DNA from 2 places in the Bradyrhizobium sp. 1(2017) genome. Region 1 is predicted to be linked to the other one. Evidence: riboswitches for the same ligand, from Rfam matches in the RefSeq annotation. Region 1 holds a riboswitch; the other holds the start of a gene.
The links. Region 1 has a riboswitch for S-adenosylmethionine ahead of HAP40_RS35585 (O-succinylhomoserine sulfhydrylase). Riboswitches for the same ligand answer to the same signal wherever they lie in the genome.
Positions count from the first base shown of each region.

Region 2: it holds a riboswitch for S-adenosylmethionine, as region 1 does, so the genes downstream of both, metX (homoserine O-acetyltransferase MetX) here and HAP40_RS35585 (O-succinylhomoserine sulfhydrylase) in region 1, are expected to answer to the same signal.

Region 1 is NZ_CP050022.2:7,502,540-7,506,952, reverse strand. It holds gene HAP40_RS35595 (SGNH/GDSL hydrolase family protein) at 1-444, shown strand, start outside; gene HAP40_RS35590 (SGNH/GDSL hydrolase family protein) at 457-1,428, shown strand; gene HAP40_RS35585 (O-succinylhomoserine sulfhydrylase) at 1,569-2,756, opposite strand; SAM riboswitch at 2,831-2,910, opposite strand; gene HAP40_RS35580 (2'-deoxycytidine 5'-triphosphate deaminase) at 2,991-4,127, shown strand; gene HAP40_RS35575 (PAS domain S-box protein) at 4,297-4,413, shown strand, end outside.
Region 2 is NZ_CP050022.2:1,238,231-1,242,643, reverse strand. It holds gene HAP40_RS05945 (alpha/beta fold hydrolase) at 1-298, shown strand, start outside; gene metW (methionine biosynthesis protein MetW) at 410-1,072, opposite strand; gene metX (homoserine O-acetyltransferase MetX) at 1,074-2,270, opposite strand; SAM riboswitch at 2,361-2,440, opposite strand; gene HAP40_RS05930 (chorismate mutase) at 2,634-3,482, shown strand; gene HAP40_RS05925 (pyridoxal phosphate-dependent aminotransferase) at 3,516-4,413, shown strand, end outside.

The DNA of each region.
Region 1 (4,413 bases):
GCAGAGGAGACCGCGGCGACTTTCGTTAAGCTGATGGAAGCAAAAACGCCTACTTTGGTCATCTGGCAGACCGGGACCGTGGATGCTATCCGCGCCATCGATCCCGACGATTTTCGCGGCGCAGTGACCGAAGGGGTTACTGCGTTGCAAAAGGCAGGGGCCGACGTCGTCTTGATGAATTTGCAGTACAGCCCGCGTACCGAAACCATGATCTCGGTGCCGCCATACCTCGACAACATGCGGGTAGTGGCGCAGGAGCATGATATCCCGCTGTTTGACCGTTTCGCGATCATGAGGCAGTGGAATGATCAGGGCCAGTTCGACCTGTTCAACCCGTCCCGCGGGCCCGAGCTGGCGAAACAGGTCCATGATTGCCTTGGCCGGGCGTTGGCACAATTCGTGATCGACGCTGCCCATCTGGAGCCGGCCCAGCAGCAAAATTGAGGTCTAGCGTTAATGAGTTCTCTCCGCCCTTTTTGCCTGACGCCATGGCTGGCTGCGCCCGCAGCGGCGATGCTGTTGTTGCTGATGCCCGCTTCGCAGGCCGGCGCGCAGACGCACGCCGCGCAAGCGGCTGATCCCGCGTCCGCGGCGCCCTCCCAAACCACCGTCGCAGCGACGTCCCCCGAACACCGCGGCGTCGCGGCGCGGGCCATCGACAAGGTGAAGGAGGTCGCAAAATCCGCCGGCGACATCTTCAGCCGCGTGCCCTGCCTGCCGCCGAAGGGCGCCTCGAAGGCGATGGGCTCGCTGCCGCATGTCGCAAGCAAGCTCGTCGCCGGCCAGCCCGTCGTCATCGTCGCGTTCGGCTCGTCGTCGACCGCAGGTTTCGGTGCGAGCTCGCCGGACTTCAACTATCCGAACCGTCTCGCCGCACAATTGCGCCGGCACTATCCGACCGCCGACATCACCGTCATCAATGCCGGCGTCGGCGGCGAGGATGCGCCCGAGATGATGAAGCGCCTCCAGACGCAGGTGATCGACGTGCATCCGGATCTCGTGATCTGGCAGGTCGGCACCAACGCCGTGCTGCGCAACCTCGATCCCGGCGAGACCGCTAAACTGGTCGAGGACGGCATCAGCCGCATCCAGGCTGCGGGCGGCGCCGACATCGTGCTGGTCGATCCGCAATATTCGCCGGCCGTCAACCAGCGCAAGGAGAGCGCCGGCAAGATGGTGACGCTGCTCGGCAAGGTCGCCGAGCTTCGCCACGTCGGCATCTTCCCGCGCTTCGAGGTGATGCGCGACTGGCACGAGAACCAATCGATCCCGGTCGAGAGCTTCGTCATCGCCGACGGCCTGCACATGAACGATTGGGGCTACGCCTGCTTCGCCCAGCTCCTCGGCGACGACATCATCCGTTCCGTCGGCCAGATCAAGCTGGGCGTGAACGTGCCCGCGGATGTGAAGACGTACCGGCCGATGTGATATCGGTGCCGTAGGTAGGGTGGGTTAGCCGAAGGCGTAACCCACCTCTTGTGTGCCCGCGGTAACAGAAGTGGTGGGTTACGCCGAGCAGATGCGCTTCGCACATCTGCAGGGCTAACCCACCCTACGATTTCCAACCCTCACGCCTTCTCCAGCGCCGCGGTCAGATCCTCGATCAGGTCATCCGCATGCTCCAGCCCCGTGGAGAAGCGGATGAAGCCTTCGCTGATGCCGAGCGCGGCGCGGTCTTCCGGCTTGAGGCGCTGATGCGTCGTCGTGGCCGGATGCGTGACAAGGCTCTTGGCGTCGCCGAGATTGTTCGAGATCTTCGCCAGCTTCAACTCGTTGAGCACGCGAAACGCGGCCTGCTTGCCGCCCTTGACCTCGAAGCCGACCAGCGTCGAACCGCCGCGCATCTGCTTCTTCACCAGAGCTGCCTGCGGATGATCGGCGCGGCCGGGATAGACCAGCCGTGAAATCTTCGGATGGCTCGCCAGCACCTCGGCAATACGCGCTGCGGTGTCGGTCTGCGCGCGCACGCGCACGCCCAGCGTCTCCAGGCCCTTGAGCAGGACCCAGGCGTTGAACGGCGAGATCGACGGGCCGGTCTGGCGCATGAAATTATGGATGTGCTCGGCAATGAAGGCTTCCGAGGACAGGATGATGCCGCCGAGACACCGGCCCTGGCCGTCGATGTGCTTGGTCGCGGAATAGACGACGACGTCGGCGCCGAGCGCAAGCGGGCTCTGCCAGATCGGGGTCGCGAACACGTTGTCGACGACGAGCCGCGCGCCGCCCTTGTGCGCGATCTCGGCGATGCCGGGAATGTCGAGCACGTCGAGCGTCGGGTTGGTCGGGCTCTCCAGGAAGAACGTCTTGGTGTTCGGCTTCACCGCCCGCTGCCACTGGTCGAGATCGAGCCCGTCGACCAGCGTGGTCTCGATGCCGTAGCGCGGCAGCAGATCCTGAATGACGTAGAGGCACGAGCCGAACAGCGCCCGCGAAGCCACCACGTGATCGCCGGCCTTGAGCGGCGCCAGGATCGCAGTCGTCACCGCGGCCATACCGGTTGCCGCCGAGCGGGCGGCTTCAGCACCTTCGAGCTCGATCATGCGGCGCTCGAACATCGCGATGGTGGGGTTGGAATAGCGCGAATAGATGAAGCCGGGATCTTCGCCCTTGAACCGCGCCTCGCACTCCTCGGCGCTGTTGTAGACGTAGCCCTGCGTCAGGAACAGCGCCTCTGACGTCTCGCCATATTGCGAGCGCAGGGTGCCGGAATGGACCAGGCGGGTTTCGGGGCGGTAAGTGGCAGTCGGCTTCGACATAGGACCCTCCGAAATGACCGTCTCGTCGAAAACGGTCACAAAAAAACCGGCCTGGATAAAACCACGGGCCGGGATCACAGAGGTCCCCGGCCTGTTTAGCGACTTATTTAACGTGGCTGCAAGCCGGCCGGCTCAAATCACCACGGGATAAGTGATGCTCATATTCCGCATTGCCCTTTTCGTCAAGGCGTCCATCGGATAGCCGTAAAAGGCTAGTATTTCCGGCATGTCCGGATGCACTGGACCCCTGATGAGGACCCCGGGTTGACGTTCACGGTCGCTGCCGACGCCAATGGTATCCTGCCCGACCGCATGATCGCGGCGATGGCGGAGGCGGGCCTCATCCTGCCCGCTTACGATTTCGTCGAAAGCCAGATCCAGCCGGCGAGCCTCGATCTGCGCCTCGGCGACATCGCCTATCGCGTCCGTGCCAGCTTCCTGCCGGGGCCCGGCGCCACCGTCGCCGAGCGCATCGACGAGTTGAAGCTGCACGAGTTCAGCCTCGCCGACGGCGCGGTGCTCGAGACCAACTGCGTCTACATCGTGCCGCTGTTGGAAAGCCTCGCGCTGCCGCCGGAGATCGTCGCGGCCGCGAACCCCAAGAGCTCGACCGGCCGGCTCGACGTCTTCACCCGCGTGATCGCCGACGGCACCCGCCGCTTCGACATGATCGGCGCCGGCTATCACGGCCCCCTCTATGCCGAGATCAGCCCGAAGACGTTTCCGGTGCTGGTGCGCGAGGGCTCGCGCCTGTCGCAGGTGCGCTTCCGCACCGGCGATGCCATCCTCAATGCCGACGAGCTCGATGGCTTGCACGCCGCCGAGCGCCTCGTCGACATCGACGATGCCGATCTCTCGGGCGGCGTCGCTGTGTCGGTCGATCTGTCGGGCGAGAAGGTGAACGGCTTCGTCGGCTATCGCGCCAAGCGCCATACCGGCGTGGTCGACGTCGATCGCCGCTCCGGCTACGCGGTGGAGGATTTCTGGGAGCCGATCTCGGCCCGCCCCGACGGCAGCCTGATCCTCGATCCCGGCGAGTTCTACATCCTCGCCTCCAAGGAAGCTGTGCAGGTTCCGCCCGACTACGCCGCGGAGATGGTGCCGTTCGATCCCCTGGTCGGCGAATTCCGCGTGCACTATGCCGGCTTCTTCGATCCCGGCTTCGGTTATGCCGGCGCCGGCGGGCTGGGATCGCGCGCCGTGCTGGAGGTCCGCTCGCGCGAGGTGCCGTTCATCCTCGAGCACGGCCAGATCGTCGGCCGCCTGGTCTACGAGAAGATGCTGGCCCGGCCCGATGCGATGTACGGCCAGCGCATCGGCTCGAACTACCAGGCACAGGGCCTCAAGCTATCGAAGCATTTTCGGGTGTAGCCACATCCGTCACTGTCATGCCCCGGCTTGACCGGGACATCCAGTACGCCGCGGCCAATCTGCGCTATAACAATCGCCTCTGGAATACGGGATCACCCGATCAAGTCGGGTGGCGACACCGAATGTGTCGGGACGCAAAGCGCATCCAGGGTGCACGCGAGGTGACGAGATGGCCGATCAATCCGAACTCGACGCGCAGATTCTCAACGACGTCGCCGACGCTCTGATCTATTCCGATCGCTCCGGCACCATCACACGCTGGAATCGTGCCTCCACCGCGCTGTTC
Region 2 (4,413 bases), 1.6 Mb from region 1:
CACGATGCGCGGCTTCCAGGGCGGCCGTCCATCGATCTACACGATGACGGATGCGATCAAGGGCGTTGCGACGCCGGCCCTGATCATCTGCGGCGACGAGGACGATCCGTGCGTCGGACCAAGCCTGTTTCTGAAGAAGCATCTGCCGGCGGCGGGGCTCGCGATGTTTCCGAAGTCCGGCCACGTGCTCAATCTCGAAGAGCCCGCGCTGTTCAACGAGAGCGTCGAGCGGTTCGTGACGCTGGTGGAAGCAGGACGGTGGCCGGTGCGCGATCCGCGGTCGCTGGCGGCGCATTAGGCACCCGCGCAGCCAAATCCCGTCATTGCGAGCGTAGGAAGCAATCCAGAATCCCTCGCGGAGACAGCCTGGATTGCTTCGTCGCAAGAGCTCCTCGCAATGACGAGGAAACTACTTCCCGCCGCCCCGGCTCAGCAGAAACACGCCCTGCTCGCCGAACATGTTCCACACCCACCAGGGCAGGTTCAGCGGCACCGGGCGGCCGTAGAGGTCGAGCGCCACCGAACGCTCCATCTTGACGTTGATCTCGTCGCAGAGCTCGACGAAATCCTTGATGGTGCAGAAATGGATGTTGGCGGTGTCGTACCAGGTCGCCGGCAGATTCTCGGTGCGCGGCATGTGGCCACCGATCAGGAGCTGGAGCCGCATCTTCCAGAAGCCGAAATTCGGGAACGAGACGATGGCGCGGCGGCCGATGCGCAGGAGATTCTCCAGCACCACACGCGGCTGCCGCGTCGCCTGCAGCGTCTGCGACAGGATCACGTAGTCGAACGCATCATCGGGGTAGTTCACGAGGTCGGTGTCGGCATCGCCCTGCACCACCGCAAGGCCCTTGGCGACGCAGCGGTTGACGCCCTCGCGCGACAGCTCGATGCCGCGGCCGTCGATGCCGTGCGTCTCCAGCAGCTGGAGCAGATCGCCCTCGCCGCAGCCGACGTCGAGCACCTTCGAGCCCGGCTTCACCATTTCGGCCACCAGCCGGTGATCGGCGCGAAAATCGCCGGACTGCCCGGTCGCGACGCCGTCGAGCGGCAAGACTTCCTGCACGGACATGCTAACTATCCTTCAGTCCGCGGGCCTTGCCTGCCGACTGCAGGAAGGCGCGGGAGATGTCGAAGAATTCGGGCACGTCGAGCAGGAAGGCGTCATGGCCGCGATCGGTCTCGATCTCGGCGAACGACACCCGCGCGCTCGACGCATTCAGCGCATGCACCAGCGCGCGCGATTCCGAGGTCGGAAACAGCCAGTCGCTGGTGAAGGAGACCACGCAGAAGCGCGTCTTGATGCCGGCAAACGCCTTCGCCAGCACGCCGCCGTGATCGGCGGCGATGTCGAAATAGTCCATCGCGCGCGTCAGGTAGAGATAGGAGTTGGCGTCGAAGCGCTCGACGAAGGACGAGCCCTGGTAGCGCAGATAGGACTCGACCTGGAAATCCGCGTCGAACGAGAAGGTCGGCAGCTCGCGATCCTGCATGCGGCGGCCGAATTTCCGGTGCAGCGCGGCGTCGGAGAGATAGGTGATGTGCGCCGCCATGCGTGCCACCGCGAGGCCCCGATGCGGATGAATGCCGCGGTCGGCATAGCCTCCATTGTGCCAATCGGGATCGGCCATCACGGCCTGGCGGCCGAGCTCATGGAAGGCGATGTTCTGCGCCGAGTGCCGCGTCGAGCAGGCGATCGCCAGCGCGGAGTAGACGCGGGCAGGATAAGCCGCCGTCCATTGCAGCACCTGCATCCCTCCCATCGAGCCGCCGACCACCGCGAACAGCGTGTCGATGCCGAGCCGGTCGATCAGCATGGCCTGCGCGCGCACCATGTCGGGGATGGTGATGACAGGGAAATCCAGGCCCCACACCTTGCCGGTCGCAGGATTGATCGAGGCCGGACCGGTCGAGCCCATGCAGCCGCCGATCACGTTGGAGCAGATGATGAAGTAGTGCCTGGGATCAATGGGGCGGCCGGGACCGACCAGCGTGTCCCACCAGCCTTGCTTGCCGGTGACGGGATGCACATTGGCGACATGCTGGTCGCCCGTCAGCGCATGGCAGATCAGAACGGCATTGGAGCGATCGGCGTTCAGCTCGCCATAGGTCTGGTAGGCGATCTGGAACGGCGAGAGATCGACGCCGCAATCGAGCCGCAGCGGCTGGTCGGCGCCGAAATGCATGACCTCCGAGCTCGGATGATCAACTTCATGCGACCGATCATCGGTGCTGATCGCGGGACTCGGAATCGACTTGACGCTGCCCATCTGACCATCGACCTCATTTGCGATCAGACTCGAGACCGCAGTGACATCAGGCCATGAAAAACCCGGCCTGAACGATAGGTTCGGCCGGGATCGGAAGCGTCCCCGGCCTGTTTAGCGAGTTTTTTAACGTGGCTGCAAGCCGGCCGGCTCAAATGACCACGGAACAGGCAAAATCTACTGGCTTGGGCGGTTTTCGTCAAGTCGCGACCGGGTTCAACCGGATTTGCCTCCCGGCCGCGGGCCGAAAAGACCGTCATTTCTCTTTGCTTTCGCCGCCCTGACTGCCTAATCAAGACACTGACCGCAGCGGTGACGGCACCGGCCGATCCGCCTCCAAACGCCTCTCAACAGCGCCTGTCAGATATGTCCCAACGCCCGCCCGCGCCACCATCGCTTCAGGAATTGCGCAAGGAGATCGACGAGATCGACGCGGGCATGCATCGCCTGCTGATGCAGCGCGGCGACATCATCGACCGCCTGATCCAGGTCAAGCAGACCCAGGAGGTCGGCTCTGCGTTCCGCCCGGCGCGCGAGGCCGCCATGATGCGCGAGATCGTCCAGCGTCATCGCGGCATCCTGCCGCTCGACACGGTCGAGAGCATCTGGCGCGTCATCATCTCGACCTTCACCTATGTCCAGGCGCCGTTCTCCGTGCATGCCGACATCTCCGTGAGCGAGCCGGCGATGCGCGATTCCGCGCGCTTCCATTTTGGTTTCACGGTGCCTTACGTCGCGCATTTCAGCGCGCAGGCCGCGGTCGAGGCGGTGGCGAAATCCAAGGGCGATCTGGCGCTGGTCTCGGCCACCTCCAGCCGCACGCCATGGTGGCTCTCGCTCGAGCAAGACGGCGCGCCAAAGATCATCGCGCGGATGCCCTTCGTCGAGCGCGCCGACCATCCGGCCGCACTGCCGGTGTTCGCGATCTCCCGCGTCGCCGACAGCGCTTTGGTGACGGAGGTCGAGACCTTCAGCGTGCGCGTGTCGGGGTGGAACGCCGAGGTCGCGCGCGCCCTGTCGCCGCTCGCCGAGATCGTGGCGGTGCCCGACACCGCCTTTGACGGCGCGGCCCTGCTGGTCTCGGTCACGGGCGCGACCAGCATCGACAAAATCAAGGCTGCCCTGATCGACGCGGGGGCCTCGGTGCGCTCCACGGCCCTCGTCGGCAGCCACGCAACGCGCTATACGGTGCCCCCGACCGGGCCGAAATCGTAAGTCGCGATCCGCCCAGCCTATCCGGAGTTGAAGATGTCCCGCCCCGTGCCGAATCCCGGCATTCTCGATATCGCGCCCTACACGCCCGGCAAGAGCCCGGTCGCCGAACCGGGCCGCAAGGTGTTCAAGCTTTCGGCCAACGAGACGCCGTTCGGGCCCTCGCCGAAGGCGATCGAGGCGTTCAAGCGCGTGGCGGATCATCTCGAGGACTATCCGGAAGGCACCTCGCGGGTGCTGCGCGAAGCGATCGGCCGCTCCTTCGGTCTCGATCCCAACCGCATCATCTGCGGCGCCGGCTCGGACGAGATCCTCAATCTGCTCGCGCACACCTATCTCGGCCAGGGCGACGAGGCGATCTCCACCACGCACGGCTTCCTGGTCTACCCGATCGCGACCATGGCGGTCGGCGCCAGGAACGTCATCGCGCAGGAGACCAACCTCACCTGCAACGTCGACGCCATCCTGAAAGCCGTGACGCCGAAGACGAAGCTGGTCTGGCTTGCCAATCCCAACAATCCGACCGGGACCTATGTGCCGTTCGACGAGGTCAAGCGGCTGCGCGCCGGGCTGCCGTCGCACGTGCTGCTGGTGCTGGACGCCGCCTATTGCGACTATGTCTCGCGCAACGATTACGAGATGGGGATCGAGCTGGTCGCCACCACCGAGAACACGGTGGTGACGCACACCTTCTCCAAGATCCACGGCCTTGCCGCGCTGCGCATCGGCTGGATGTTCGGGCCCGAGCACATCATCGACGCGGTCAACCGCATCCGCGGCCCCTTCAACGTGTCGACGCCGGCGATGTATGCCGCGATCGCCGCGATCGAGGACACCGCGCACCAGGCGATGTCGAAGCAGTTCACCGAGACCTGGCGCAACTTGCTGACCGAGGAGATCGGCAAGCTCGGGCTGAAGGTGACGCCCAGTGTCG